DNA from 2 places in the Pseudomonas sp. DY-1 genome. Region 1 is predicted to be linked to the other one. Evidence: riboswitches for the same ligand, from Rfam matches in the RefSeq annotation. Region 1 holds a riboswitch; the other holds the start of a gene.
The links. Region 1 has a riboswitch for cobalamin ahead of cobG (precorrin-3B synthase). Riboswitches for the same ligand answer to the same signal wherever they lie in the genome.

Region 1 (14,477 bases):
GCGATTTCAATCGCCAAGGGCGGCGCAGCTGCCCCACGGGAGCGGCCTGTTTCGCGAATCAATTTGCTCCTACAAGAGCCTGGGTCGTGCGCCTGTGGGAGCGATCTCAATCGCGAACATTCGGGATTAAACCCTCTCCTCCACCGTCACCCACCAGCGGGTGCGGTAGTGCAGTTCCACGGGCAGGGTGCGCGGCAGCAGCGCCAACAGCTTGTCGGTGTCGTCCAGGCGGAACACACCGGACAGGCGCCGGTTGGCAATAGCCTCGGCGCAGGCCAGACGACCGTGACGATAGCGCCCCACCTCCGCGAGAAAATCCGCCAGACGCATGTCACGGGTGACGATCAGGCCTTCGACCCAGGCACCCGCTTCCATGTTCGGGCGCTGCACCTGTCGGATGATTTCGTGGGTGACGTCGAAACTCTGGCCTGCTTCGATGACCTGTTTCGACAGGCCGCTGGACGGGGCCAGCGTCACGCTGCCCTGCAATACGCTGAGTCGCGATGCCGCCTTGCCCTGCCGCAGCACGAAACGCGCGGCCTGGGCTTCCACCTGGGCGTGGGCGGTGCGTACTCGCATCGGTGTGGGCTGGATGGCGCTGCTGACGAGGATCTCGCCGCGGCGCAACTCGATCAGCCGTTGCCGGGAGTCGAAGCGGATATCCACAGCCGAATCGGTGTTCAGTTGCAGCTGACTGCCGTCGGCCAGCGCCAGGCCTCGACGCTCGCCTGTGGCGGTGGCGAGGTCGGCGGTCAATCGCTCCCAGGGGGTGATGTCGCGGGTCAGCCAGAAGGCCGCGCCCCCGACGGCAGCGCCGGAGAGCAGCTTGAGTGCCTGGCGTCGACGCAGTCCAGCGCGGGCGTTGTCCAGCACCAGGCCGGCTCCGGGCATGGCCAGCCCGAGTTCACGGTCGAGTTGCTGCACCCGTTGCCAGGCCAGTTCGTGCTCGACCTCCTGCCCGCGCCAGTGCTCGCAAGCCTTTTGCAGGTCGACATCGCCGCTGCCGCGCAGACGCATCATCCAGTGGATGGCCTGACGCACGACCTGCTCGCTCGGGGCGGCGACCTGGCTCTGGGCGCTCATTATTCGAACCTCAGCAGGTAGCAGTGGTACAGGGCGTCCGCCACGTAGCGCTCCACGGAGCGCAGGGAAATGCCCATCTGCGCGGCGACTTCCTTGTGGGGCAGGCCTTCGCACTGTGCCAGCAGGAAGGCGGTGCGCGCCTTCGGCTTGAGACGGTCGAGCATCCGCGCGATGCGCTCCAGCAGTTCGAGGATCAGTTCGCGCTCCTCGGGGGAGGGCGCCTCGGCCTCAGGCAGCTGTGCCAGGGCTTCCAGGTAGGCGCGTTCCAACTCCTCGCGGCGCCAGTGGTCGATCACCAGCCCCCGCGCCACGGTGCGCAGGAATGCGCGGGGGGTACGCAGTTCGAGGTGCTCGCCCTTACCCAGTAGGCGCAGGAACGTGTCCTGGGCCAGGTCCGCGGCATCGGCGGCATTGCCCAGCTTGCTGCGCAGCCAGTTCTTTAGCCAGCCGTGATGCTCGCTGTACAGCGCCTGGAGGGTGACATGGGGAGAGGACATTGAGGCCACCGCGACATGCGATACAAATGAAAATTAATCGCATTTTCATTGTGCGCCTGGGCTTTTGCAACAGCGACCTTAGGTCTTGCCTGATACGCACGCTCCGCTAGCGATACCAGCGCGGCGTGTACACCCAATCCTCGCCATTGCCCTTTGGCACCCGGCGGGTCAACGACGAGCCGATGATCACCAGGGTGCGCATGTCCACCTGCTCCGGCGTCAGCTCGCCGAGGCTGGTGAGGATGAGTTTCTCCGCCGGGCGGCCGATGTCGCGGCCCAGCACCACCACCGTTTCCGGGCGACGGTGGCGGGCGACGATTTCCAGGGCGCGGCCCAGTTGCCATGGGCGGGCGCGGGAAATGGGGTTGTAGAAGGCCATGGCCAGGTCGGCAGCCGCGGCGTGGTCGAGGCGGTCCTCGATCACTTCCCAGGGCTTGAGGTTGTCTGACAGAGAAATCAGGCAGAAGTCATGACCCAGGGGCGCGCCGGCCTTGGCGGCAGTGGCCAGCGCCGCGGAAACGCCAGGGAACACCTGCAACTCGACCTGCAACCAGCGTGGATCGCGGGATTCATCCAGGGCTTCCAGCACGGCGGCGGCCATGGCGAATACGCCCGGGTCGCCGGACGACACCACCACCACGCGGCGACCGTTTGCCGCGAGCTCGAAGGCATGGCGGGCGCGCTGGAGCTCTTCGCGATTGTCGGTGCAGTGCGCCACCTGGTCGGGGCGCAGTGGGCCGGCCATGCGGATATAGGTCTCGTAACCGAGCAGGTCCTCGGCCTCGTCCAGTGCCTGGCGTACCGCCGGCACCATGAACTCGGCGGCGCCGGGACCGAGGCCGACCACCGTGAGGCGGCCACGGGGCTGGCCGAGCAGCGCCGAGTCCACCGGCTCGGTCGCGAGGTAGAGGCGAATGCCATGCGCTTGCTGGTGCAGGGGCGGCAGGGCGGTTTCATCGGTGATGAAGCGCAGGGGGACATCGAGTGCGGCGGCAGTCGTGGCCAGGTCGGCATCCACCATCCGTGAATGGTCCGCCACCAGGCACGCCAGGGACCGCTCTGCCAAACCGGCATCGGTGAGCACCAGACGAACAGCCTCCGCGTCTGCCGCGCCGTCGATGCGGGCGATAGCCACGCGGGGGTGGATCAGCAGTTCATGACGTTCGGCTGCGCGCGCGTTGGCGGTGATGTGGATGACCCGTTGTGCTTCATCCGCCAGTGGCAGGTGAGCCTCTTCCAGCCAAGGTGCTGCACCCTGCACGCGCACGGATTCACCACCCAGAAGGTCGGACACGAAGCGCTTGCCCTGTTCGATGTCAGCCAGCACATAACCCTTTGGCGGATCCAGCAGGCAGGTACCGAAGCGCAGTTCGCCGCTGGTGGTGATGGCCGGCGCCACCTCCAGGATCGTGGCGATTTCCCGCGCCATGCGATTCACGCCGCCGATGCCGCCAAGCAGGGGCACCACGGCGCTTCCGTCCTCGGCCACCGCCAGCACCGGCGGTTCGGCGCCTTTATTCGCCAGTAGCGGAGCCAGGGTGCGAATGACGATGCCGGCGGCGCACAGGGCGATGATCGGCGTGTCGGTGCGGTAGAGCTCGCGCAGGGTTTCGCCGAACTCGGCGTAGCTGTCGTCGGCACCTTCGACGCGCCCGGACAGGCCGAGGATGCGTGCCTGTGGATAAAGCGCCTGGATGCGCTTGGCGATGGGCACGCCGCCGTTGCCGAGGAGGACGATGGCCGGAGGGTTATGCATGGCAGAGTTCCACAGGTAGCGTGCGCCGTGCGCACCGGAAGTCGTTGGCGCGCTGGCGCACCCTACGGGCACGGACATCCCGAACGGCATCAGCCTCTCCACTTCTGGCCGGGGATGACGATCATCGAGAAGTAGGGCGAGGCCATGGGGTCCACCTCATCCAGCGGCACGATGCGCTGGTTGGTCATGGTCGCGCGCTCGACGTAATGGGCACGGCTGGCGATGCCGAGGTCCTGCAGAACCCGGCGCACCTTGTCGAAGTTGCGCCCGAGCTTCATCACCACGGCCGCTTCTGCGTCCGCCAGGCGCGCCTTGAGTTCTTCCTCCGGCAGCACGCCGGAGAGCACTGAAAGACTCTGGTTGCGGTACACCAGCGGCACGCCGAGCACCGCCGCGCTGCCCAGCATGGAGCAGACGCCGGGCACCACTTCCACGTCGTAACGCGCGGCCAGGCGGTCGTGCAGGTACATGTAGGAACCGTAGAAGAAGGGATCGCCCTCGCAGATCACGGCAACGTCACGGCCGGCTTCCAGATGCTGGGCGACCTGTTCGGCGGCGGTATCGTAGAAGTCGCTGATCACCGTCTCGTAGGACAGCGGCGGCTCCAGCTTTTCGGTGGTCACGGGGTACACCAGCGGCATGCGCTGCTGGGCGTCGGTGAGGTGCTGTTCGATGATGCCGAACGCGTTGCCGCCCTGACCCTGGCTGGCCTTCGCCTTGGCCACGAAGTAGCCCACTACAGGTGCCGATTGCAGCAGGCGCAGTGCCTTGAGTGTGATCAGTTCCGGGTCGCCGGGGCCCACGCCGAGGCCGATCAGCCGTCCTTTGCCGTTCATCATTCCACCTCCGTGGCCAGTGCGTTGACCGCTGCTGCGGCCATGGCGCTGCCGCCGCGACGGCCCCGCACGATCACATAGGGCACGCCGCGGCTGTCGGCGGCGAGCATGTCCTTGGATTCCGCCGCGCCGACGAAGCCCACCGGGAAGCCAAGGATCAGCGCCGGTTTCGGTGCGCCGGCATCGAGCATTTCCAGCAGGTAAAAGAGCGCGGTGGGAGCATTGCCGATCACCACCACGCTGCCTTCAAGGTGTTCGCGCCAGTGCTCCAGCGCCACCGCCGAGCGGGTGTTGCCCAACTCGCGGGCCAGCTCCGGAACGCCGGGATCATTGAGGGTGCAGATGACTTTGTTGTCTGCCGGCAGGCGTGCGCGGGTAATGCCCTCGGCCACCATGCGTGCATCACAGAGAATCGGTGCGCCGGTGGCCAGGGCGGTGCGGCCGGCGGCACCGGCGCCGGGTGAGAAGCGCAGGTCTTCCACCACATCGACCATGCCGCAGGCGTGGATCACTCGCACTGCGAGTTTTTCCAGGTCCGCGGGAATGCCGGCCAGTTTGGCCTCGGCGCGAATGATGGAAAAGGAGTTGCGATAGATCTCCTGACCATCGCGGATGTACTCGATCATTGGGTGGAACTCCAGGTGTCAGGAGGGGAGGCCAGGCGTTCGCCGGCTTCCTTGAGGCTGATGTCGCGCGCTAGCAATCGGCCAAAGCCGACGCCGCCGCGCTGGTATAGGTCATATTGGCCGGGGCCCGTGGCCAGAAGGGTAAAGGGCGCCACATGGGCCGAGGCGCAGGAGCGCGGGCAGCCGCTGAGGTGAACCACCGCGCCTGGCGGCAGCAGCGCCGCCAGGGCCAGGGCATCGGACTTGGTATCCGCCAGCCCCCTGGCGCAGCCAGCCGAACCGGTACAGGCAACCAGTCGCGCCAACGGGGCGTTCGCATTGGTTGCCAGACCGAGGTCATGCATTGCTTGCTGGACCGCTTCGGGATCACGGGCATTGGGCAGCAGCACCGATTGCCAGGGCGTCAGACGCAGGTTGCCGTCGCCCAGGCTGTCGGCGAGATCGGCCAGTGCCTTGAGTTGCGTGGCATCCAGCCGGCCGAGGGCGGGCGCGCCACCGACATGGCGGCCATCGTGAATGCCGAGATGGGCAAAGGGTTGCGGGGCGGGTCTGTGCCAGTCGCCGACGGGCAGCAGCGGGACGTCCAGCCGCTGTTGCAGACGCAGCAGCAGGTCGCCCTCCGGGTGTTCCGCGAGCAGGTGGCGCATGCGCGTCTGCTCGGGCGTCGCCAGTTCGAGGAACAGGTCCAGCAGGGCCTCTACCAGTGCGGGTACCTGGGCGCGCGGTACGGCGGCCAGGGCAGGGACGTCACCCGTCGATTGCGGTGGGCAGCCCGCCAGGCCGAAGGCGAACTGCGCATGGTCGCCGGTGCCCATGGCCGAGACCCAGAGATCGTGGGGGTGTTCCAGCATTGCCATCGACTCGCCGCCGTCCAACAGCAGGGCGAACTTTGGCGACAAGGCGTGGAAGTGCGCCTTGTCCTGCAGCAGCGCAAGAATCCGCGCGGCCAGGGGCGAGATATCCACAAGGGCGGACGGGTCGAGTCCGGCGAGCGGACTGACCATCAGGTTGCGTACATCGTCGGCGCCGGGGGAGTCCGCACCCAGGCGCGCGGCGAGCAAGGCGTCGATCAACGCCTGTTCGGCGTCGGCCTTCACGCCACGAATCTGCAGGTTGGAGCGATTGGTGGCTTCGATCACGCCGCTGGCATGCTGGGTTGCGGCTGCCGCAATGGCGCGGGCCTGATGCGAATCCAGGCGGCCGCAGGGCAGTTTGATCCGGCAGATGCCGCCGTCCTTCGCCTGGACGATACGCAGCAGCCCCGGGCATGCCGAGGGGCGGACGGATGGCGCTGTGGGCTGGGCGTGTTTCACTCAGGTCACCATGGTTGGCGTCGCGGCGACCCGGTTCCCTGATACAGGGACAACGTTGCATCGATACACCCCGCTCGATGCGTACACACGCGACTGGTTCCATCGGCAGGTCTCCTGGCTGGCAGGTCGTCGTCCCGTGCGGCCTTCCCGGAGTGTTTCCAGTGACCAGAATGCATGGACTCGCTGCTTACAGTTGCGGGGGCAGCCACGGTTTATCCGTGTTCCCTTTAAGCCGGAGCGATTGTGTGCCGCGCCGGCAACCGATGAAGGGCGCTATTATGCCCGCTTTGCCCGGACCTATGAAAAGGCTGCCTGTCGGGAGCCGAATGGTCGTGCTTTTCTGGAATCGAGGACAGCGAATGCAGCCCTGGCTGACAGTGGTGGGAATAGGTGAAGACGGCTATGCGGGTCTGGGCAAGGCCGCGCGCCGTGCCTTGCTGGCTGCCGTCGAAGTGGTCGGAAGCCCGCGCCAGCTCGACCTGCTGCCGCATTGCATCCGGGCCCGCCGCAACCCCTGGCCAAGCCCCTTCTCGCTGGCCCCGGTGCTGGAAAAACGTGGCACACCAGTCTGCGTGCTGGCCAGCGGCGACCCCATGCTGTTCGGCGTCGGCGCCAGTCTGGCGCGGCAGGTTGCGGTGGCCGAGATGCAGGTGATTCCCGCGCCCTCGTCCTACTCGCTGGCGGCCGCCCGCCTGGGTTGGCCATTGCAGGACGTGACCCTGCTCTCCGTCGTCGCTCGTCCCCTGGCGACGCTCAATGCCCATCTGCACGACGGTGCCCGCCTGCTGGTGCTGAGCAACGATGGTTGCAGTCCGGCGTCCATTGCCGGCCTGCTGGCCGAGGCGGGTTATGGCCCCAGCCGCCTTGTCGTGCTGGAGCATCTTGGCGGTGAGCGTGAGCGTCGTATCGATGGCATCGCCCGCGACTGGTCCCTCGACGAGGTTGCCGCACTCAATTTGGTCGCCATTGAAATCCAGTCCGGCGAAGGCGCGCGCTCACTGCCATCGACCACCGGTCTGCCGGACGACGCCTATCGCCACGACGGGCAGCTCACCAAACGTGACGTCCGTGCCATTACCCTGGCGCGTCTGGCGCCGCGTCCCGGCGAACTGCTCTGGGATGTCGGTGCCGGATGCGGCTCCATCGGTATCGAGTGGATGCGCGCGCATCCGAGCTGCCGGGCCATTGCCATCGAAGCCAACGAAGGCCGCCAGGCGCACATCCGCCATAACCGCGATGCGCTTGGCGTACCTGCGTTGCAGCTGGTCGCGGGCCAGGCCCCGCTAGCGCTGGAGGGGCTGCCAGAGCCGGATGCCATTTTCATCGGCGGTGGCGTCACCGAACCGGGCGTTCTGGATCGCTGCTGGAACCAGCTCAAACCGGGCGGCCGCCTGGTTGCCAATGCCGTGACGCTGCAGAGCGAAGCGATGCTGGTGGCCTTCCGTGAAAGCCATGGTGGCGAGCTCACCCGTATCGCCGTCGCCCAGGCCCAACCATTGGGCGGCTTCGATACCTGGCGCTCGGCCCTGCCGATCACGCTGCTGGACGTGGTGAAGCCTTGACTCCGACCAGTGTGGAACAACGATGAAACGCATCCTGCTGCTGGGCGGCATCACCGAAGCGCTGGCGCTGTCGCGGCGTCTCGGTCCCGATCATGTCTACAGCCTCGCTGGCCTCGGTAAGGTGCCGGACGACCTTGCCTGCCAGGTTCGTGTCGGCGGTTTTGGCGGAGCGGAAGGGATGGCCCGTTTCATCGAGGAAGAAGGCATCAGCCTGCTGGTCGATGCGACTCATCCCTATGCCGCTCAGATCAGCCACAACGCCGCGGCAGCTGCCGAGCTGGCCGGCATTGCCTGTTGGGCGCTGCGGCGCTCCGGCTGGCAGGCAGGCCCTGAAGATGACTGGCGTGATGTGGCCGACTGGGCCGAACTGATTGCCGTCCTGAAGGATTTTCGCCGCCCCTTCTTCACCCTCGGCCGCGAGCCGTTGGAGCATCTGCATGAGATTCCAGCGCAGCAGCACTGGACGGTGCGCTGCCTGCAAGGCCAGCCTGCCGGCCCGCGCTACGAGGTGATCGGTGCGCGTGGTCCGTTCAACCTCGACGGTGAGCGCGAGTTGTTCGCCCGATTGGCAAGCGATGTGCTGATCAGCAAGAACAGTGGCAGCCAGTCCACCGAACCCAAGCTGCAGGTGGCGCGCGAGCTCGGGTTGCCGGTACTGATCCTCAAGCGCCCGGAGCTTCCCGCCGTGGCCCGAGAATTTGATTCCGTCGAGGGTCTCTGGCAGTCCCTCGCTACCTACCTGGAAACACCATGACCGCAACACCCTACGCCCGCGTGCTGTTCGCCGGGCCGGACCTCTCTGAAGGCGCCTTCGCCGAACTTTTCCGCCGCCAACTTGGCGCCCTGCATGGCGACGAGGCCCTGGCCGATATCGTCGATACGAGCTCCGGCTACGAGCCACTGTGGCAGCGCGTTGAAGAAAGCCCGCGCCCGCTGCTGGTGATCGATCTCGAACCGCAATCCTCCGCCCAACACCTGGACTGGTTGCGCAGTGAGCTGGCTGTTTTGGAGGCCCCTGAACACGTCTTCGTCGTCAGCCTGCTCGGCCAGTTCGACAGCGACCCGGCCGGCGCTGCCTGTGCGCTGGCCGAGCGCCGCGAACTGCACCTGGACTGCGTGAACGTACCCGCGCTGCCAGAGCAACACGCCTGGTCCTGCATCCCACCCCATGCTCGCCGCCTCCTGCTGTGCAACGGCCCGCGCTGCACCCGCCGCGGCGCCCTGCCGCTGTGGAAGAAACTGCGGGAAACCCTCAAGGCCGCCGGCAAACTGGAATGCGACGGCGGTGTACACATTACCCGCACCCAATGCCAGTTCCCGTGCGACCTCGGCCCGACCGCCAGCCTTTACCCGGAAGGGGAGTGGTACCGGATTCGCGATGAGGAAGAGGTCCTGCGCTGGGTGCAGGAAAGGATTGTGGAAGGGCGGTCGGTGCCGGACATGTTGATGAAGGTCTGATCGGTACCTGGAGCCGCATACCAAGGCACCCTCACCCCAACCCTCTCCCGGAGGGAGAGGGGGCTGGCCTAGAGCTCGGAAATGACTCGGTACTCCGCTTCCAACTCTTGCGCCAGTTTCTTCGCCCGACCTAGCCTGATCGGCCCACCTTCGATATCCACCAGCAGCGTCGGGCAGCCCAACGGCACCAGCGCAGGCCAGTCCTTCAAGCGCCCATCGGTAAGCACCAGCAGACGCTGCTCCTCGGCTGGTTTCTGTCGTTGTCGACGCGCCAGCCAGGTGGCCGATTGCTGCAGGGCATCAATCAGTGGCGTGCCGCCGCCAGCGCCGAGTTCGGCGAGCCAGTGATGCAGGGCGGGGGACGCTTTTTGACCTTGCCAGAGCCACTTGGGCTGACGGCCAGTGGCGTGCAGCACAGCGAGGCGCGCACGTTGGCGGTAAGCCGCTTCGAACAGGCTCGTCAGCAACCCTTTGGCCTGTGTCAGGGCGCCGTGGCGGCGGGTAGAGGCGGAAGCATCCACTACCACCAGCCAGAGTTGCTCGGGGCGCTGGCTACGCGGCGCGCGGATCAGGTCGGTGGCTTGGCGCGGGCGGCCGCGCAGCAGCGTCGGTAGCCACTGGATGGCCCCCACCAATCCCGTGCGGCGAGCGCCGCTGCGACCGTTGCCGAGAGTGCCGGGTCTGGGCCGGGCACCCGCCCCTGTGACCGTACGCGGGCGGATGCTCAGGGCTTTTTTGGCCAGCGCGGCAGGTCGCGCCGTTCTCCCATCGGCACCGCCTGGGCGGGCAACTCGCCCCATTGGCCTTCGCCACTGGAGGTTTGGGGCTGGGAGCTGACCGGTGAAGATTGCGGTGGCTGCTCGGCCGTTGTCGGGGCGTGCGTACGGCGGTGGGCGAGGGCAAAGTGTTCGACGGCGTCGATGTCCTCGGCGTCGATCCGGTCGGCACCGCGCCAGGCGGCATGGGCCCGTGCGGCGCGCAACCAGACCAGGTCTGCGCGCATGCCGTCGACGCCGGCGGCGAAGCAGCGCCGGGCGATCTCATCCAGGGCAGCATCGTCCAGCGGAATGCCGGGCAGACGCACGCGGGCGTCCTGGCAGCGCTGGGCCAGGGTCTGTTGCTCGCCACTCCAGTGGACGGTGAAGGCTTGAGGATCGGCATCGAAGGCGAGTCGGCGGCGGACGATCTCGGCGCGCTCGGCGGGCTGCGGCTGACCGTTCTGCAGGACCTTGAGGCCGAAGCGGTCCAGCAGTTGCGGGCGCAGTTCGCCTTCTTCGGGGTTCATGGTGCCGATCAGCACGAAGCGTGCGGGATGGCGGTGGGAGATACCGTCGCGTTCCACCTGGTTCACGCCGCTGGCGGCCACATCCAGGAGCAGGTCCACCAGGTGGTCGGGCAGCAGGTTGACTTCATCCACATAGAGCACGCCGCCGTGGGCCTTGGCCAGTACGCCGGGGGAGAAGCGCGCACAGCCTTCTCCGAGGGCGGCGTCCAGGTCCAGGGTGCCGACGATGCGTTCTTCGCTGGCGCCCAGGGGCAGGGTGACGAAGAGAGCTTCCGGCAGCAGGTCGGCAATGCCCCGCGCCAGGGTGGACTTGGCCATGCCGCGCGGGCCTTCGATCAACACGCCGCCGATGGCGGGGTCGATGGCGGCCAGGTAGAGCGCCAGTTTCAGTTGGTCGGAACCGACCACTGCGCTCAGGGGAAAGTGGGGAATATCGGTCATGGCTGTGTCCTGCGGTGCCTGGCGGGCATGGTAGCGAAAGCCTGGGGCGGCCGATAGAAATCAGTGATTGAACGCGGCACGGCGATGCAGTAGGTTAGCCAGCATTCGCTTTGGAGATTGTCATGCCGCACTTCGCTTCCACTTCGCTCATCGCTCGCCCGGCCAAGGCCCAGGCGTGTGTGCGTGTGGCTGCTGCGGCCAGCTATTTCTATGGGTATTGGTTTAGCCACGGGCTGACCTGATACCCAATCAGGCGGCCCACTCCAGCAGGGTCGCCGCCAAAGCTCCACGAAACCCCCGGTCGGCAACCCGACCGGGGGTTTTTGTTTTCCGGCCCACAAGGCCAACAACCGACATACAGGATCGCACCATGATCAGCTATCGCACCTACCAGACCTATTACCGCAACTCCGACTGGCGATTTAGCCGCGCAGGCTCCGCACAGACACCGTTGAATCGAACACCCAGATAGCGCCGTGCGCGGATCGAGCCGCGCCGGCTGAGGATGCCAGTCATGAATTCGCACCAATCCGTTCTGCCCGCCGCTGTACAGCCGCTCCATGCTATTGCACTGGAAGCTGCCCTTTCCCCATCGCGCAGCACCCACCCGCTGCCCACTCCCGCCGAATTGCGCCAGCGCTTACCGCTGAGTCATGCCATTGCCCGTCAGATCGATGCCCAGCGCGAAGCTGTTCGCGCCGTGCTGGATGGCGAGGATTCGCGCCTGCTGGTGGTGGTCGGCCCTTGCTCCATCCACGACGCGGATTCCGCCCTCGACTATGCTCGGCGTCTCGCTGCACTGGCGCCGGAGGTGAGTGACCAGTTGCTGCTGGTGATGCGTGCCTATGTCGAGAAACCGCGCACCACCGTGGGCTGGAAGGGCCTGGTCTATGACCCGCATCTGGACGGCAGTGGCGACATGGCCGAGGGCCTGGCGTTGAGTCGCCGGCTGATGCTGGATGTAGCCGAGCTGGGCCTGCCGATCGCGACTGAGCTGCTGCAGCCGCTGGTCGCTGGCTATCTGGACGACCTGCTGAGCTGGGCCGCCATTGGCGCGCGCACCAGTGAGTCGCAGATCCACCGCGAGATGGTCAGCGGCCTGGACCTGCCCGTGGGCTTCAAGAACGGAACCGATGGCAGCCTCGGCGTCGCCACCGACGCCATGCGCTCGGCCGCCCATGCTCACCAGCATTTCGGTATTGACGTCCAGGGCCGTCCGGCGCTGGTGCAGACCGCCGGCAACGCGGATACCCACCTGGTGCTGCGTGGCGGCAACCGTGGACCGAATCATGATGCGGCCAGTGTGCAAGCGGCGCGCGACGGGCTTGAGAAACTCGGTATCGCCCCGCGTATCCTGGTCGACTGCAGCCATGCCAACAGTGGCAAGGACCCACTGCGTCAGCCGGCGGTTCTGGAAGATGTGATCAGCCAACGCCTGGCCGGCCAGGACGCCCTGCGTGGGGTGATGATCGAGAGCCACCTGTTCGATGGCGCGCAGTCGCTGTCCTGCGATTTGCGCTATGGGGTTTCGATCACCGATGGCTGCCTGGGCTGGGCGGGGACGGAAGCGATCCTGCGAGAGGCGGCGGCGCGGTTGCGCGGGTGATGGCATTCGCTGTGGGAGCGAATTCATTCGCGATTGAATCCGCTCCCACAGGACCTCGGCCCTGCGCTAATCACTGCTCCTCGATATCCAGCAGCAGATTCTCGATTACCTCGCGGTACTCCCCAGGCTGTTCCCACAATCCTCGCTGCTGCGCTTCCACCAGGCGTTCGGCGATGTCGCGCAGGGCTTCAGGGTTGTGCTGGCGAATGAACTCGCGGGTCTCCTCGTCCAGCAGGTAGGCGTCGGCCAGCAGTTGGTACTGATGGTCGTCCACCAGTTCGCTGGTGGCGTCGAAGGCGAAGAGGTAATCCACGGTCGCCGCCAGTTCGAAGGCGCCCTTGTAGCCGTGGCGTTTCATGCCTGCGATCCACTTTGGATTGGCCGCGCGGGAGCGGACCACGCGCGCCAGTTCTTCCTTGAGCGAGCGGATGCGCGGCAGATCTGGCTGGCTGTGGTCGCCGTGGTAGCTGGCGACCTTGTCGCCACGCAGGGTTTCGGCGGCGGCAAGCATGCCGCCCTGGAACTGGTAGTAGTCGTTGGAGTCGAGGATGTCGTGCTCGCGGTTGTCCTGGTTCTGCAGCACGGCCTGCAACCCTTGCAGCCGCTGGGCGAAGCGTTCCCGCGCCGGAGTGCCGGCATCCTGGGCGCCGTAGGCGTAACCACCCCAATTGAGGTAGACCTCGGCCAGTTCGGCGCGGTCCTGCCACTGGCGTTCTTCTATGGCGCCCTGCACGCCGGCACCGTAGGCGCCGGGCTGGGCGCCGAATACACGCCAGCCGGCCTGCAGGCGTGCGCTCTCGGCGCTGATGCCTTCGGAAGCGAGGCGCTCGCTTTCCTGTTTGACTCGGGCGGCGAGGGGGTTCATCTCTTCGGGTTCGTCGAGTCCGGCCACCGCCTGCACGGCAGCGTCGAACAGGCGGATGAGGTTGGCGAAGGCATCACGGAAGAAGCCCGACACCCGCAGCGTCACATCCACCCGTGGGCGGTCGAGCAGGGACAGCGGCAGGATTTCGAAGTCTTCCACCCGCTGGCTGCCGGACTGCCATACCGGACGCACACCCATCAACGCCAGCGCCTGGGCGATGTCATCCCCCCCGGTGCGCATGGTCGCGGTTCCCCAGACGGAAATGCCAAGCTGGCGTAGGTGATCGCCGTGGTCCTGCAGGTGGCGTTCCAGCAGCAGGTTGGCGGACTGGAAGCCCAGGCGCCAGGCAGTGGGCGTGGGCAGATTGCGCACGTCCACCGTGAAGAAATTGCGTCCCGTGGGCAGCACGTCGAGGCGTCCGCGACTGGGCGCGCCACTTGGGCCGGGCGGGACAAAACGACCTGCCAGGGCGGAAAGCACACCGCCGATCTCGGCACTCCCGCAGGCATCCAGGGTGGGGGCGATCTCAGCGTGCAGGTTGTAGATAACCGCATCGCTGGTGGCGCCGATGGAGCCGAAGTCCGTGGTCTCGATCAACCGCAGCGCCAGCAGTTCCAAGCGTTCGCGCGTATCGCCATTGCTGCGCCAGGGCTCATCGCTGACGGCGTCCAGCACCGCTGGGCGCGGGCCTTCCCAGGGTTCCGCCCAGTTGAGGTCGAGCGGGTCGTGGCCCAGTTGCAGGTCGTTGGCGAGGGCGCGAAGCAGGCTGGCGTTGGTGCCCCTGCCGTCACCGCGCGGAATGCGCACCAGGGACAGCAGCGTGTCGTTGCGCAGGCGCCCGGTCGGGGATTCGCCGAAGACGTGGAGGCCGTCGCGAATCTGCGATTCCTTGAGGTCGCAGAGGTAGGCGTCCAGTTGCGGCAACCAGCTTTCCGGGTCGTCGTTGATGATCAGGTTCAGCTCGCGGTCCAGGGCGGTGGCCTTCACCAGTTCGAGAATCTCCCCACGCAGCTGCACGGCCCGGCGCGGGTCCAGCAGCGAGGCGTCGTAGTACTCGTCGGCCAGACGTTCCAGGTCGCGCAGGGGACCGTAGTTTTCGGCGCGGGTCAGGGGCGGCACCAGGTGATCGATGATCACCGCCTGGGCGCG
Region 2 (14,477 bases), 1.2 Mb from region 1:
AAGGGAAGTGGTTCCGCACCAGGACGAGTGGGAAGCGGCCGGCGTGGTCGACCGCAGCGTGTGGAAGAAAGCTGGGGAGATGGGCTTCCTGCTGCCTTGGGCGGACGAGGAATACGGTGGTTCCGGGCTCAAGGACTTCCGTTACGAGCAGATCATGTGCGAGGAACTGGCCTACATCAACGAGCCGGGCTTCATGATTCCTCTGCATTCGGCCCTCTGCGGCCCCTACATCGCCGAGTACGGCAACGCCGAGCAGAAGGCGCGCTTCCTACCGGGAATCATCCGCGGCGAAACCATCCTCGCTGTGGCCATGACCGAACCTTCCGCTGGCTCCGATCTGGCTGGCATGCGCACTACCGCAATCGACAAGGGTGACCATTACCTGCTCAACGGCTCCAAGGTGTTCATCTCAAACGGGCTGCTGGCGGACGTGGTGATCGTCGCCGCCAAGACCGACCCGGCGAACAAGCACGCCATGGGTCTGTTCCTGGTGGAGCGGGGCATGGAGGGTTTCGAGCGTGGTCGCAACCTGAAGAAGCTGGGCATGAAGAGCCAGGACACTGCCGAGCTGTTCTTCAATAACGTGAAGGTGCCGAAGGAAAACCTGCTGGGCGATGCCAAGGGTGGCTTCTTCTATCTGATGAACATGCTCGCTCAGGAGCGGCTGACCAATGCCTGCGGTGCAGTGGCCGGCGCCGAGGCCGCGCTGCTCACCACCATCGACTACGTGAAGGAGCGCAAGGCCTTCGATCGGCCCGTAGCGCACTTCCAGAACACCCGCTTCAAGCTGGCCGAGATGCGTACCCAGATCGACGTCGCGCAGGTGTTCACCGACCGCTGCGTGATGGACCACAACCAGAAGAAGCTCACTCCCGAGGTGGCCGCCGAGGCCAAGCTGTTCACCACAGAACTGCTGTGCAAGGTGGTGGACGAAGGCGTGCAGTTGCATGGCGGCTGGGGCTACATGTGGGAGTACCCGATCTGCAAGATGTACGCGAACGCGCGTATCCAGCGCATCTTCGCCGGCACTTCGGAAATCATGAAAGAGATCATCAGCCGCGGGATGAAGCTCTGAGGATGGCGGGCGGTGCGCGTGGCGCACCGTACAAATGTGCCCCGTAGGGTGTGCCGTGCGCACCTTGAACAGACACTATTGAGGCAATCGTCATGACTCACGCAAAAGGCGCCATCGATGCCTGGGCCCAGCTTGCTACTGGCCGAACCCGCGAGCTGATACCCGAGGCAGTGCGGCTGTTCGAGAAGTCCGGAACCACGTCCCTGCTCGACAAGGGCCTGAGTCCCGAGCAAACCGTTGCCGAAATGGACCGTGCCGGCATCGACAAGCTGATGGTCAGCGCCTGGTGCCGTCCTGAACGCTGGGTAAGCACCAACGAAGAAGTGGCCGAATACACCCGCGCCTTCCCCGATCGCTTCGTCGGGGTTGCAGCGGTGGACATGAGCAAGCCCATGGCCGCCCTGCGCGAGTTGGACCGCGCCGTGAATGAGCTGGGTTTCAAGGCGCTGCGGGTAGTGCCATGGCTGTGGAAACTGCCGCCCAACCACCGGCTCTACTACCCGCTCTATGCGAAGTGCATCGAGCTGGACATCCCCTTCTGCACTCAGGTGGGCCACACCGGCCCGCTGATGCCCTCGGAAACCGGCCGGCCCGTGCCGTACCTGGACGAGGTGGCGCTGGACTTCCCCGAGCTGCGCATCGTCGCTGGGCATATCGGCCATCCCTGGACCGAGGAAATGATTGGCGTCGCCTGGAAGCACGACAACATCTATATCGATACTTCTGCCTACCTGCCGCGCTACTACCCGCAGGCGTTGATCCAGTACATGAAGACTTACGGCCAGGACAAGGTGCTATTCGGCAGCAACTTTCCGCAGTTGTCGCTCTCGCGTTGCATGGAGCAGGTAGAGGAGATGGGGCTGTCGGAGGATGTGAAAGGAAAATTCCTTCACGGCAACGCACGAAGAGTGTTCAAGCTCTAGAGTGATGGGCCATTGGGCAGCGAGCCGATAACAACAATAAGAGGGGCGAAGGATGAGCGAAGCATTGCCGTTGCAACGTTTCACCCACTGGGTGGCGACCACGCCAGACCGCGTCTGGCTGCGCCAGCCGGTGGCGCGGACCTGGCATCCCATCACCTGGCGCGAGGCCGACGACCGCGCCCGGCGCCTGGCCAGCGCACTGCGGGCCCTGGGCTGCGAGCCGGGCGACCGGGTGGCAATACTTGCGAAGAACTGCGCGGAATGGATCCTGAGCGACATGGCGATCATGCTCGCCGGACTGGTCAGCGTGCCGCTCTACCCGCTGCAATCGGCCGAGAGCATCGAGTACGTGCTACGCCATTCCGCATGCAAGGTGATCATCCTCGGCAAGCTGGATGATGCCGAGCGCCTGGAATCCGGCATTCCCGACAGCGTGGCACGCATCGCCATGCCCTATCCGACGCTGCGCGCCGAACATGCCTGGGGCGATTTGCTGTCGCGTTACGAACCCATGAGTAAAACCCATGAGCAGCGCCCGGACGAACTGCTCAGCATCCTCTATACCTCCGGCACCACCGGCCAGCCCAAGGGCGTGATGCAGACGGCGCGGGCGTTCGCCTTCGCCTCCAGCCGCTCGGTAGGGGAAATGGGGCTGGGGCCGGACGACCGGTTCTTTTCCTACCTGCCGCTGTCTCATGCCGCCGAACGCTTCCTGGTGCAAACCAACAGCCTCTATTGCGGCGGTGAAATCGCTTTCGTCGAATCCCTGGAAACCTTCGCTGAAGACCTGCGTCAGGTGCGACCAACCCAGTTCTTCTCGGTTCCACGCTTGTGGACGCGCTTCCAGCAGGGCGTACTGGAGCGGCTACCCCAGGGGCGACTCGACCGCTTGCTGGCCATTCCGCTGCTGGGGGCTCTGGTGGCGTGGAAGATCCGCCGCGGTCTGGGGCTGGACCGCGCGCGAGTGCTGGTGAGCGGTGCGGCGCCCATTCCGGTGGCGTTGCTGGAGTGGTATCGGCGCATCGGCCTGACTATCTGCGAGGGCTACGGCATGACCGAGAATTTCGCCTACGGCAACTTCAATCGGCCGGGGCAGGTGCGCTTCGGCACGGTGGGCCGGGTGATGCCGGACAACGACCTGCGCATCGCCGATGACGGAGAAATCCTCTACCGCAGCCCATCGCTGATGAGCGGCTACTACCTGGAGCCGGAGAAGAGCGCAGAAACCCTGCGCGATGGCTGGCTGCATACCGGCGACAAGGGGCATGTCGACGACGACGGCTACCTGCGCATTACCGGTCGGGTGAAGGACATCTTCAAGACCAGCAAGGGCAAGTACGTGGCGCCGGCCCCCATCGAGGGCGAAATCGCCAAGAATCTCTGGGTCGAGCAGGTGTGTCTGATGGGCAGCGGCCTGGACCAGCCGCTGGCGTTGATCGAGCTGAGCCCGGCCGCCCGCGAGCAGGCCCGCGCCCAGGTGGAGGCGGACCTGCTGACCACCCTCGAACAACTCAATGACCGGCTGCTGCCCCATGAGCGCGTCAGCCATCTGCTGCTGGTGCGTGAGCCCTGGACGGTGGATAACGGCTGCATGACCCCGACCATGAAGATTCGCCGCAACGTGCTGGAGGCCCGTTACGCCCCGGCGGTCGACCGTCTCGATGCACACCAGGCGTTGCACTGGGAATGACCGCCAGAACATACGCATCAGGAGTTGCCATGAAAGGCCCTTTGTCTTCGCTGAAAATCCTCGACTTCTCCACCCTGCTGCCGGGGCCCTTCGCCTCGTTGCTGCTGGCTGACATGGGCGCCGATGTGCTCCGGGTGGAGTCGCCTACGCGTACAGACCTGGTGCGTGTGCTGCCGCCCCACGACGGCGGCCAGTCCACCAGCCACGCCTATCTGAACCGCAACAAGCGCAGCATTGCCCTGGACTTGAAACGGCCGGAGGCGGTGGAGCTGGTCAGACAACTGGTGCAGGAATACGACATCGTCCTGGAACAGTTCCGTCCAGGCGTCATGGAACGGCTGGGGCTGGGTTATGAAGCGCTGAAGGCGATCAACCCGAAGCTGATCTATTTATCCATCACCGGCTATGGCCAGACCGGCCCCTATCGCGACCGTGCCGGACACGACATCAACTACCTGGCCCTGGCCGGTATCGCCAGCTACACCGGACGCCGCGACAGCGGACCGCTGCCGCTGGGCGTACAACTCGCGGATATTGGCGGCGGCTCCCTGCATGGGGTGATGGGCCTGCTCGCGGCTGTGATCCATCGCCAGGTGACAGGGGAGGGGCAGCACGTGGACGTCAGCATGACCGACTGCGCCTTCGCCCTGCACGGCATGGCGGGTGCCAGCTATCTCGGTGCGGGTGTTGAACCGGCCATGGAGAACCAGGCCCTGAATGGCGGCAGCTTCTACGACTACTACCGTACCCGTGATGGCCGCTGGTTCTCTGTAGGAAGCTTGGAGCCGCAGTTCATGCAGCAGTTCTGCGCCGCCCTTGGCCGTCCCGAGCTGGCAGCGAAGGGGCTGTCGCCCAGGCCCGAAGACCAGCAGGAGCTGAAACGGGCCATCGAGATCGAATTCGAAAAGCGCGACTTCGCCGAGTGGGTCGAGGTCTTCGCCGAGCTGGACGCCTGCGTGGAGCCGATGCTGCCGCTGTCCGAGGCGGTGGATCATCCACAGATCAAGGCCCGCGGCCTGGTGGTGGAGGTTCCGCGCGAAGGCTTGCCTGCGCAGAAGCAGATCGGCTGTCCGATCAGGTTCTCTGCCGGCCTGCCCGCGCCGCGCCATGCCGGCGGCCCGTTGGGCTCGCATACCGCTGAAGTGCTGGCCGCGCTGGGGCTCAGCGCCGAGCAGATCGAGGGGCTGAAGGCGGCGAAGGTGGTGGGTTGACGGGGCGAAGCAGGAACCTTGTGGGGGGCGAACTCATTCGCTGAGGACCGCATGGCGGTCCCCGGCCTCCGGTGGGCAGGCCTTCGGCCTGCATGGCGAATGAATTCGTCCCCACAGGTCCGCCACAGGTCCTAAACCTGGCTTTGTTCCCCGCTGAACACCAGAGTCACCTGGCAGCGCCGACAGTAGTAGCGGCGCCCGCGCGTCACCAGGGCGTGGCGCTGGGCGGAGAAAGGATGGCCGTCGGGGCAGGCGCAGCGGTACAGGTAGCGCGTCACCTTGCGCCGGTTCACCTCATAGGTGTGGCAGCGGTTTGGGGGGAGTTCGTAGACCCCGCGCATGATCAGCTGCCATTCCTCGCCATGGGGTTGGATTCGGGGGCCGAACAGTTGATGGGCTACCAGGTGCGCCACTTCGTGGGCGACGGTCTGGCGCAGGAAGTCTTCCTGGTTTTCGCGGTAGAGCTGCGGGTTGAAACGCAGCTTGTTTTCGTCCAGATGGGCGACGCCGGCCTTCTGCCCGCGTAGCTTGAAGCTCACTTCGGGGCGGGGAAACCGGCATTTGAAAAAGGCTTCGGCCTGCTGATAGCAGGCCTCGACGCGGGCAAGTAGCTGCTCGGGCATAGGGCACTCCGTTGGCGCGGAATTATGCCGCAAAGCGTTTGCTGCCCAAAGGTGGTGACGCCGAGCGGTCATTCCCGGCCAAAAGAAAAGGCCGCCCGCAGGCGGCCTTCTGGTCAACGAGGGTTTTCAGCTGGTGTACACCGGCCCCAGGCCGAAGCCCCAGAGGATCACGGCGGAGGCGATCATCGCCACGAGCACCACCAGGCCCACTGCCAGCACCGAGCTGGAGAACAGGAAGCCTTCGTCTTTCGGAATGTTCATGAAAGTCGGTATGCCCACGTACAGCAGGTAGACCGTGTAGCAGATGGCTAATGTGCCTACTGTTGCGCCGAACCAGAGGTGCGGGTAGAGCGCCGCGAGACCGCCGATGAACAGCGGGGTCGCGCAGTAAGCGGCAAAGACGATGCACTCGGTAACGCTAGGATTGGCGTCGTAGGTGCGCGCCATCCAGTGGATGAATCCGCCCATCACTGCCACGCCGGCGAGCATCGCCAGATAGGACATGATGGACATCTGCAACGCGCTGGCCTGGGTGAGCATCACGGGATCGCCCTTGCCCAGTACCCAGCCGACCTGGGTGGTGCCGATATAGGCAGAAATCACGGGAATTGCAGCAAGGATCAGGACGTGGGTGAGGTACATGTGGCTGACGCTTTCCTCTTCGCCACGGATCTCTTGCCACTCTTGATCGGGATGGGTGAAGAGCCCCCAAACGTGGTGGATCATGCTGAACACCTCCTCATTATTATGAGGTCGCCCCCCAGCGAAGCGCCGGGGGCGCGTAGCCAGCGCCACCCGGTGCCCGGCCGACCTATGCGACCTTATGTCGCAGTATAGGCAGGCGATTCGGCGACGCCTTAGAGCGAATCGAAGATTCAGCGTCAGCTGTAATAGCGTTGGAGTATTTCCATGGCCTTGTTGATCGATTGCAGGCGCGAGGTGCTGCCGCCGCGATCGGGGTGGTGCTGGCTCACCAACTGGCGGTAGCGCTGCTTGATCACCGCGAGGCTGAGAGGCTGGCTGCCGCTGTGCAGGCCAAACAGCTCCAGTGCCGCGAGCTTCTCTTCACTGCCCTGCATGCGGGTCCAGAAACTGGCCAGCAGGCGTTCCACATCTTCCTCTGTCGTGTGCCGCAGGTTACCCAAGTCCAGGTAATAGTCGCGCAGCGGGTCCAGCTCGCTGAGGGCCGAGGTGGCCCCAGCCTCATAGGGCAGCAGTTGCACGCACAGCGGACTGATGGCCAGCTGCGCAAGGCCGGTGCCGTTCAGCTGGTCGCGCAGGCGGTAGAGCGCGTTGAAGACCAGGAAGTGCGTACGGAACAGCACCAGCTTGTCGGTAAGTTCCAAGTGCGGGATGTGGGTGGAGTGGCGGGCCTTGAGGACCTGGATCAACTGGTACTCGCTCAGCCCCTCGGGGGCCCCGCGCAAGAGTTCGAGGAGCTGGTCGCTGAGGTCCAGGGCGGGATCGAGGTCACTGTTCATCCGCCGGAGCCTAGCACAGGGCGATGATGGGGCTGGGGTCGCGCTCGCTTTGTGCGTAAAATAGCCAGCTTTTCGCATTCCCCCCGGATTTCAGAGCACCATGGGCACCCTTTCGGTCAACCAGAACAAACTGCAGAAACGCATCCGCCGCCTGGCCGGCGAAGCCATCGCCGACTTCAACATGATCGAGGATGGCGACAAGGTCATGGTCTGCCTGTCCGGAGGCAAGGACAGCTACACCATGCTGGACGTGCTGCTGTACCTGCAGAAGGTCGCGCCGATCAAGTTCGAGATCGTGGCCGTGAACATGGACCAGAAGCAGCCCGGCTTCCCCGAGCATGTCCTGCCGGCCTACCTGAAATCCATCGGTGTGCAGTACCACATCATCGAAAAGGACACCTATTCGGTGGTGAAGGAGAAGATTCCGGAAGGCAAGACCACCTGCTCGCTCTGCTCGCGCCTGCGTCGTGGCACCCTCTATACCTTCGCCGACGAGATCGGTGCGACCAAGATGGCCCTGGGTCACCACCGCGACGATATCCTCGAGACCTTCTTCCTCAATATGTTCTATGGCGGCACCCTCAAGGCCATGCCGCCGAAGCTGCGTGCCGACGACGGCCGCAACGTGGTGATCCGTCCGCTGGCCTACTGCAATGAAGCCGATATCGAGGCCTACTCCATTCTCAAGGAGTTCCCGATCATCCCGTGCAACCTCTGCGGCTCCCAGGAGAATCTGCAGCGTCAGGTGGTCAAGGAAATGCTCCAGGAGTGGGAGCGTAAGTCGCCGGGGCGTACCGAGATCATGTTCCGTGCCCTGCAGAACGTAGTGCCTTCGCAGCTGGCTGACCGCAACCTGTTCGACTTCGCCAGCCTGCGCATCGACGAGACCGCGGCACCGCGTACGCTGGAAGTGATCAACATCTGATCGTGCCCTTGCAGGAGAAAGGTTGCTCGCGAAGGTTCGCCAGCAAGCAGGCTCCTACAGGGAATCGTTTCCGCATCGAAAGGACAACGCATGCGCGACTACCGCTGGCTCCACGAATACTGCCTGAACCGCTTCGGCTCGGCCGAAGCCCTGGAGGCACGCCTGCCGCAGCCGCTCGGTGACGCCGAATTGCGTGCGCTCAGCGATGACCGCTATCTGTCGCTGATTGCTCTTCGCGTCTTCCGTGCGGGCTTAAAGCACAGCCAGGTGGACGCCAAGTGGCCGGCCTTCGAGCTGGCCTTCTTTGGCTTCGATCCGCAAAAAGTGGTGCTGATGGGCGCCGAGCATCTGGAGCGTCTGATGCAGGACGCGCGACTGATCCGCCACCTCGGCAAGCTCAAGAGCGTGCCGCGCAATGCCCAGTTCGTGCTGGATGTGGCACGAGAGAAAGGCAGCTTCGGCGCCCTGATCGCCGACTGGCCGGTGACCGATATCGTTGGCCTGTGGAAGTACCTGGCCAAGCATGGCAACCAGTTGGGCGGGCTGTCGGCGCCGCGCTTCCTGCGTATGGTCGGCAAGGACACCTTCATTCCGACCGATGATATGGTCGCGGCCCTCAAGGCCCAGGACATCATCGATAAGGCGCCCACCAGCCAGAAAGACCTGGCCCAGGTCCAGGCAGCTTTCAACCAGTGGCATGCCGAAAGCGGTCGCCCGCTCTGCCAGCTTTCGTGGATGCTGGCCCACACCGTCAATCACTGAACCGTAACGGGCGCTCGGCGCCGGCCGGCAGAGGAGGGGAGCATGTCGGATATCCAGCACGTGGCATCAGCCATCAAGGCGGCCGAGCGAATCCTGGTGATCACCGGAGCCGGGCTGTCAGCTGATTCGGGGTTGCCCACTTATCGTGGATTGGGCGGGCTCTACAACGGCGTCACGGAGGAGGGGTTGCCTATAGAGGAAGCACTCTCCGGGCCGATGCTGCGGCGCAACCCGGCCCTCTGCTGGAAGTACCTCGCCCAGCTCGGCCGCGCCTGTCTGGGCGCCCGGCCGAACGCCGGTCATGAAGCGATTGCACAGTTGCAGCGGCTCAAGCCCGAATGCTGGGTATTGACCCAGAACATCGATGGCTACCACCGCCAGGCGGGCTCGCCGCCGGAGCGGCTGATCGAGATCCACGGCGAGCTGTCGCCGCTCTACTGCCAGTCCTGCGGGGCGGAAAGTTCTGACCTTGCCCGACATCTGGCAGGAGAAATGCCTCCCAAATGCCATGAATGTGGTGGTATTCTCCGCCCACCCGTGGTGCTGTTCGAAGAAATGCTCCCAGAGCAGGCCATCGACAGTCTCTACGCCGAGCTACGCAAGGGATTCGATGCGGTGATCTCGGTGGGAACCACGGCGAGCTTTCCTTACATCATCGAGCCCGTCATCCGCACCCGCCAAGCAGGCGGTTTCACCGTGGAAATCAATCCGGCGCTCACCGACCTGAGCCCCGTCGTCGATGTCCACCTCAGAGGAAAGGCCTTAGATGTTTTGCAAGGACTGCTGAGTCACATTTCGGGCGATTAAATTTGCAAATGGATTTGATAGAGGGCATAGTCGCGCCTTCATCAGAAATCATTCGACACGGTCGTGCCCATGCTGAAGCGCTTCGCACCCCTCGTGCCTCTTACCTTCGCTCTGTTTCTCGCCGCTTGCGCAGGCAATGTGCAGCAGCAACCGCAATCCCAGGCCCAGGCCCCCGTAGCCGACGGCGCACCCGATTCGCTGCTGGCGGATCGTGGGCCCACCGCCCTGGATCTTGCCAACCTCACCGACGACGAGCCCTACCAGATGCCGTCCCTGGCCGATGGCCTGCTTGAGCGCGGTTTCGAGCTGGTGGGTACTCCGTACCGCTTTGGCGGCCGTTCTATGAAGACCGGCTTCGATTGCAGCGGTTTCGTCGGTTACCTGTTCAAGGAAGAGGCTGGTATCCAGCTGCCGCGTTCCACTCGCGAAATGATCAACCTGGATGCTCCGGTGATCGCTCGTAGCGAGCTGAAGCCCGGCGACATCGTGTTCTTTAACAATCGTGGCCGTGGCCGCGTCAGTCACGCCGGCATTTATATCGGCGATGACCGCTTCATCCACTCCAGCAGCAGCCGCAGCGGTGGTGTCCGCGTCGACAGCCTCGACGACCGCTACTGGAAGGCCAGCTACATGGAAGCCAAGCGCGTCCTGGCCATGAATACCCCGACTCGCCACCCGCTGCATCGCTGATCCAGTCGGATTCGAGTCGAAACAGCCGAGGCGGCCCTTAGTGGCCGCCTCGGCTTTTTTCTGTCCGGGGTTTACCTGAATGCAAAAAAAATCGCTTTCCGAGTGTGGTCAGGGAACTTTTTCTGTTCGGGTGTGTAGCTTTCTCTTGCAATATCACTGTGAGATCAGCAAATTAGCGTGCATTCCTCAAGTCAGGACTGACTTGCCATGCTCGCACCGAACCGCCTCGCCATTCTTGCCCTGGCCTCGTTGCTCACCGCTTGTGCGAGCAAGGCGCCGCCGCCTTACTCTCCTCCTGTCATTGCCGCGCCCTCCCAGCAGTTCTCCCCTGCGGCTGAAGACGTGCTGTTCCGTGCCCTGGGCCTGGTGGGCACGCCCTATCGCTGGGGCGGCAACACCCCGGACAGCGGTTTCGACTGCAGTGGCCTGATCGGCTACGTCTACCGCGACGCCGCGGGCATCGCCCTGCCGCGCTCCACGCGCGAACTGATCTCCATGCGTACGCCCAGCATCAGCCTCAATGCATTGCAAAGCGGCGATCTGGTGTTCTTCGCCACCAATGGCGGCGGGCAGGTCAGCCATGCCGGCATCTACGTGGGTGAGGGGCGCTTCGTACACGCGCCGCGCACGGGCGGAACGGTGCGTCTGGACAGCCTGTCGAACAGCTATTGGCAACGCAGCTATCTCAGCGCCAAGCGCGTAATCTTCGATCCACGCCTGGCCCAATCCCACTGAGGTTGTCATGACCAACCGCACGCTGAACCTCGACGACGCCCTTTACGGCTACCTCCTCGATGTTTCGCTACGGGACACGCCGCTGTTGCAGCGGCTGCGCGCCGAAACCGCCGCCATGCCCATGGCGCGCTGGCAGATCGCGCCGGAGCAGGGCCAGTTCATGGCCTTGCTGGTCAAGCTCACCGGCGCTCGTCGCATTCTCGAAGTGGGCACTTTCACGGGTTACAGCGCCCTGTGCATGGCCGCGGAATTGCCCGTTGACGGCCGGATGATCTGTTGCGACCTGCCAGGTGACTACAACGCTATCGCTCGTCGCTATTGGCAGGAGGCGGGGCTGGCCGAACGCATCGAACTTCGCTTGGCGCCGGCACTGGATACCCTGGCGAGCCTGGAAGATGGCAGCCTCGACCTGATCTTCATCGACGCCGACAAGGCCAACTATCCGGCCTATCTGGACGAGGCCCTGCGCCTGGTGCGCCAGGGCGGGCTGATCCTCTTTGACAACGTACTCTGGAGTGGCCGCGTGCTGGAGTCCGAGCCGGACGACGTCGACACTCGTGCCATACAGGCCCTGAACCTGACCTTGAAGACGGATGAGCGTATCGACCTGTCGCTGCTGCCCGTGGGCGATGGCCTGACGCTCTGCCGCAAGCGCTGACGGGCATGCCCGAACCGATCCGCCTGCCGCCCCAGCCCGACGCCTGCGAGTTGTGTGGCCGGGCTGCCGCGCTCACCCGTCATCACCTGATCCCCAAGGCTCTGCACGACAAGCCCTACGTGCAAAAGCGCTACGCGAAGAACGAGCGCATCACCGCCACCCTCTGGGTGTGCAGGCCCTGCCACAACCAGATCCACAAGCTGTTCAGCGAGAAGGAGCTGGCCCTGAACTACAACAGCCGGGAGGCCCTGATGGGTGACGAGCGCCTGCGCACCTTCGTCGACTGGCTGGCCGCCAAACCCGCCGGCTTCAATCCGAGGCACTGAATGGCACGTGTCCGCTAGCATTTGACGCTACCCCGCGCACCCTCTAACCTTCGCCGCTGCCTCAGGTGCCCCTCGGCTATTGCTGAAGGGGTGAAACAGGGAAGCCGGTCCATTCCTTCGAAGAATCCGGCGCTGCCCCCGCAACGGTAGGCGAGTAGAACGCCGCAATCGGCCACTGTGCCCCAGGCATGGGAAGGCGCGGCACGGGAGTTTCGGCTCCACTCGCAAGCCCGGAGACCGGCCTGTCGCAAGCAGGGCATCGCGGAGTCGTCCGCATGCAGTTCCCTTTAGAGATGTCGCGCGGGTGGCACGACGGAGATCCATACCTTGATTCGCAAGCCTTTCATCAGGCCGGCGGCGCTTGCGCTGCTCGGCAGTTCCTCCATTTCTCCCTTGCTGGTTGCAGCGCCCCTGACGCTGGACGAGCAAGTGGTTACCGCGACCCGTAGCGAACGACCGGTGCGCGCCAGCCTGGCCGCCAGTACGGTGATCGACCGCGAAGAGATCGAGCGCAGCCAAGCGCGTTCGGTGCCTGAGCTGCTGCAAAAAGTCCCGGGCGTGACCCTCAGCAACAACGGTGGCCCTGGCAAGAACACCACATTGTTCATGCGCGGCACCGAATCCGACCACGTGCTGGTGATGATCGATGGTGTCAAGGTGGGCTCGGTCAGCGCCGGCCTCACCGCCTTCCAGGACCTGCCGGTTGAGCTGATTGAACGCATCGAAGTGGTTCGCGGCCCGCGCTCCAGCCTCTATGGCTCGGAAGCGATTGGCGGTGTCATCCAGATCTTCACCCGCAAGGGCGGCAAGGACGGGGCCAAGCCCTGGTTCTCCGCGGGCTATGGCACCCACGACAGCTATGAAGGCAGCGCCGGCGTTTCCGGTGGTGACGACAAGGGCTGGTACAACCTCGGCGTCAGCAGCCAGGACACCGACGGCATCAACTCGCGCCGGCAGGTCAGCGACTATTACGAGCCCGATGCCGACGGTTACCGCAATCTTTCCGGCAGCCTGCGTGCAGGCTATCGCTTCGAGAACGGCCTGGAACTCGATGGCACGCTGATGCGCGCCAAGGCCCACAACGACTACGACGATATCGACCAGTTCGGCTACTTCCACCCCCTGGGCGGGCACAACGCCAATGCAGACAACCGTCAGGAGCTGCTGGGCGGCCGCGCGCGTTTCAGTCCGGCGGAAATCTGGGATGTGACCCTGCAGGCCGGTCGCAGCGAAGACAAGACCACCAGCCGCACCGACGGTGTCTTCGATGCGCGCTTCGACTCCAAGCGCGACAGTGCCTCATGGCTCAACGACCTGACCCTGGCCGAAGGGCACGTACTGACCCTGGGCTACGACTGGCAGCGCGACCGGATCAGCAGTTCAACCGTATTCGACAAGGACTCGCGCCTGAACAAGGGCTGGTTTGCCCAGTACCTGGGAGAGCACGGACGCCAGGACTGGCAGCTCAGCCTGCGTCGTGATGACAACGAACAGTTTGGCACCCACGACACCGGCAATGCCGCCTGGGGCTATGCGATGACCGATGCGGTGCGCTTCAGCCTGAGCTATGGCACTGCCTTCAAGGCGCCCAGCTTCAACGAGCTTTACTACCCCGGATATGGCAATCCCGACCTGGACGCAGAAACTTCGGAAAGCTTCGAGGCCGGCCTTGCCGGGCAGCACGAGTGGGGCCACTGGTCGATCAATGCCTATCGCACTCATGTGGACGACCTGATCGCCTACGATTCCACCCTCGGTCTTTATGGTGGCCCTAACAACATCGGCAAGGCGCGCATCGACGGACTCGAACTGGTGCTGGGCAGTCAATGGCTGGGCTGGAGCTGGAACGCCAACGCCAGTTTCCTCGACACCGAGAACCGCAGCGCCGACACCAACGCCGGCAATGAACTGCCGCGTCGCGCCAGGGAAGTATTCAATCTCGATCTGGACCGGCGTATCGGTCAATTTGGCGTCGGGGCCACTGTGCATGCCGAGGGTCGCAGCTACAACGACCTGGCCAATCGCGAACGCGTCGCCGGCTATGCCACCGTCGACCTGCGCGGTGAGTACTGGCTGACCGAGGAGTGGCGCCTGCAGGCCAAGGTGACCAACCTGCTGGATGCCGACTACGAAACCGCGCTGGACTACAACCAGCCGGGGCAAGCTGTTTACTTCACCGTCCGCTATCAAGCCCTGTGACGAGGTACTCACGATGACCGAATCCGCAGACCGCGACGCCCGCCACAAGGCGCGCATGCAACGCAAGAAGGCCGTGGTCGACGAAAAGATCGCCCAGGCCCAGGACGAGTACGGCCTGCTGCTGGTGCACACCGGCAACGGCAAGGGCAAGAGCAGTTCGGCATTCGGCATGGTCGCCCGTGCCCTCGGCCACGGCCTCAAGGTGGGCGTGGTGCAATTCATCAAGGGCGGTATGTCCACCGGTGAAGAGAATTTCTTCCGTCGTTTCCCAGAAGAAGTCAGCTACCACGTGATGGGCGAGGGCTACACCTGGGATACCCAGGATCGCCAGCGTGATATCGAGAAGGCGCGCGCCGCCTGGACGGTCGCGCG

Region 2: linked by a shared signal. The riboswitch ahead of btuB (TonB-dependent vitamin B12 receptor) and the one ahead of cobG (precorrin-3B synthase) in region 1 are both predicted to bind cobalamin.

The regions. Positions count from the first base shown of each region.
Region 1 covers NZ_CP032616.1:3,519,201-3,533,677, reverse strand. Annotated here, with positions in the region: gene D6Z43_RS16720 (FecR domain-containing protein) at 127-1,083, opposite strand; gene D6Z43_RS16715 (sigma-70 family RNA polymerase sigma factor) at 1,083-1,580, opposite strand; gene cobJ (precorrin-3B C(17)-methyltransferase) at 1,687-3,336, opposite strand; gene D6Z43_RS16705 (precorrin-2 C(20)-methyltransferase) at 3,426-4,175, opposite strand; gene D6Z43_RS16700 (precorrin-8X methylmutase) at 4,172-4,798, opposite strand; gene cobG (precorrin-3B synthase) at 4,795-6,111, opposite strand; cobalamin riboswitch at 6,198-6,391, opposite strand; gene cbiE (precorrin-6y C5,15-methyltransferase (decarboxylating) subunit CbiE) at 6,471-7,673, shown strand; gene D6Z43_RS16685 (cobalt-precorrin-6A reductase) at 7,696-8,427, shown strand; gene D6Z43_RS16680 (ferredoxin) at 8,424-9,131, shown strand; gene D6Z43_RS16675 (VWA domain-containing protein) at 9,200-9,931, opposite strand; gene D6Z43_RS16670 (ATP-binding protein) at 9,856-10,857, opposite strand; gene D6Z43_RS16660 (3-deoxy-7-phosphoheptulonate synthase) at 11,372-12,463, shown strand; gene cobN (cobaltochelatase subunit CobN) at 12,534-14,477, opposite strand, start outside.
Region 2 covers NZ_CP032616.1:2,294,383-2,308,859, reverse strand. Annotated here, with positions in the region: gene D6Z43_RS10985 (acyl-CoA dehydrogenase family protein) at 1-1,075, shown strand, start outside; gene D6Z43_RS10980 (amidohydrolase family protein) at 1,168-1,998, shown strand; gene D6Z43_RS10975 (AMP-binding protein) at 2,051-3,688, shown strand; gene D6Z43_RS10970 (CaiB/BaiF CoA-transferase family protein) at 3,718-4,899, shown strand; gene D6Z43_RS10965 (SprT family zinc-dependent metalloprotease) at 5,031-5,522, opposite strand; gene D6Z43_RS10960 (Yip1 family protein) at 5,649-6,248, opposite strand; gene D6Z43_RS10955 (DNA-J related domain-containing protein) at 6,404-7,003, opposite strand; gene ttcA (tRNA 2-thiocytidine(32) synthetase TtcA) at 7,104-7,928, shown strand; gene D6Z43_RS10945 (DNA-3-methyladenine glycosylase I) at 8,019-8,690, shown strand; gene D6Z43_RS10940 (NAD-dependent deacylase) at 8,733-9,497, shown strand; gene D6Z43_RS10935 (C40 family peptidase) at 9,567-10,187, shown strand; gene D6Z43_RS10930 (C40 family peptidase) at 10,395-10,922, shown strand; gene D6Z43_RS10925 (O-methyltransferase) at 10,930-11,580, shown strand; gene D6Z43_RS10920 (hypothetical protein) at 11,586-11,906, shown strand; cobalamin riboswitch at 11,953-12,167, shown strand; gene btuB (TonB-dependent vitamin B12 receptor) at 12,234-14,105, shown strand; gene cobO (cob(I)yrinic acid a,c-diamide adenosyltransferase) at 14,119-14,477, shown strand, end outside.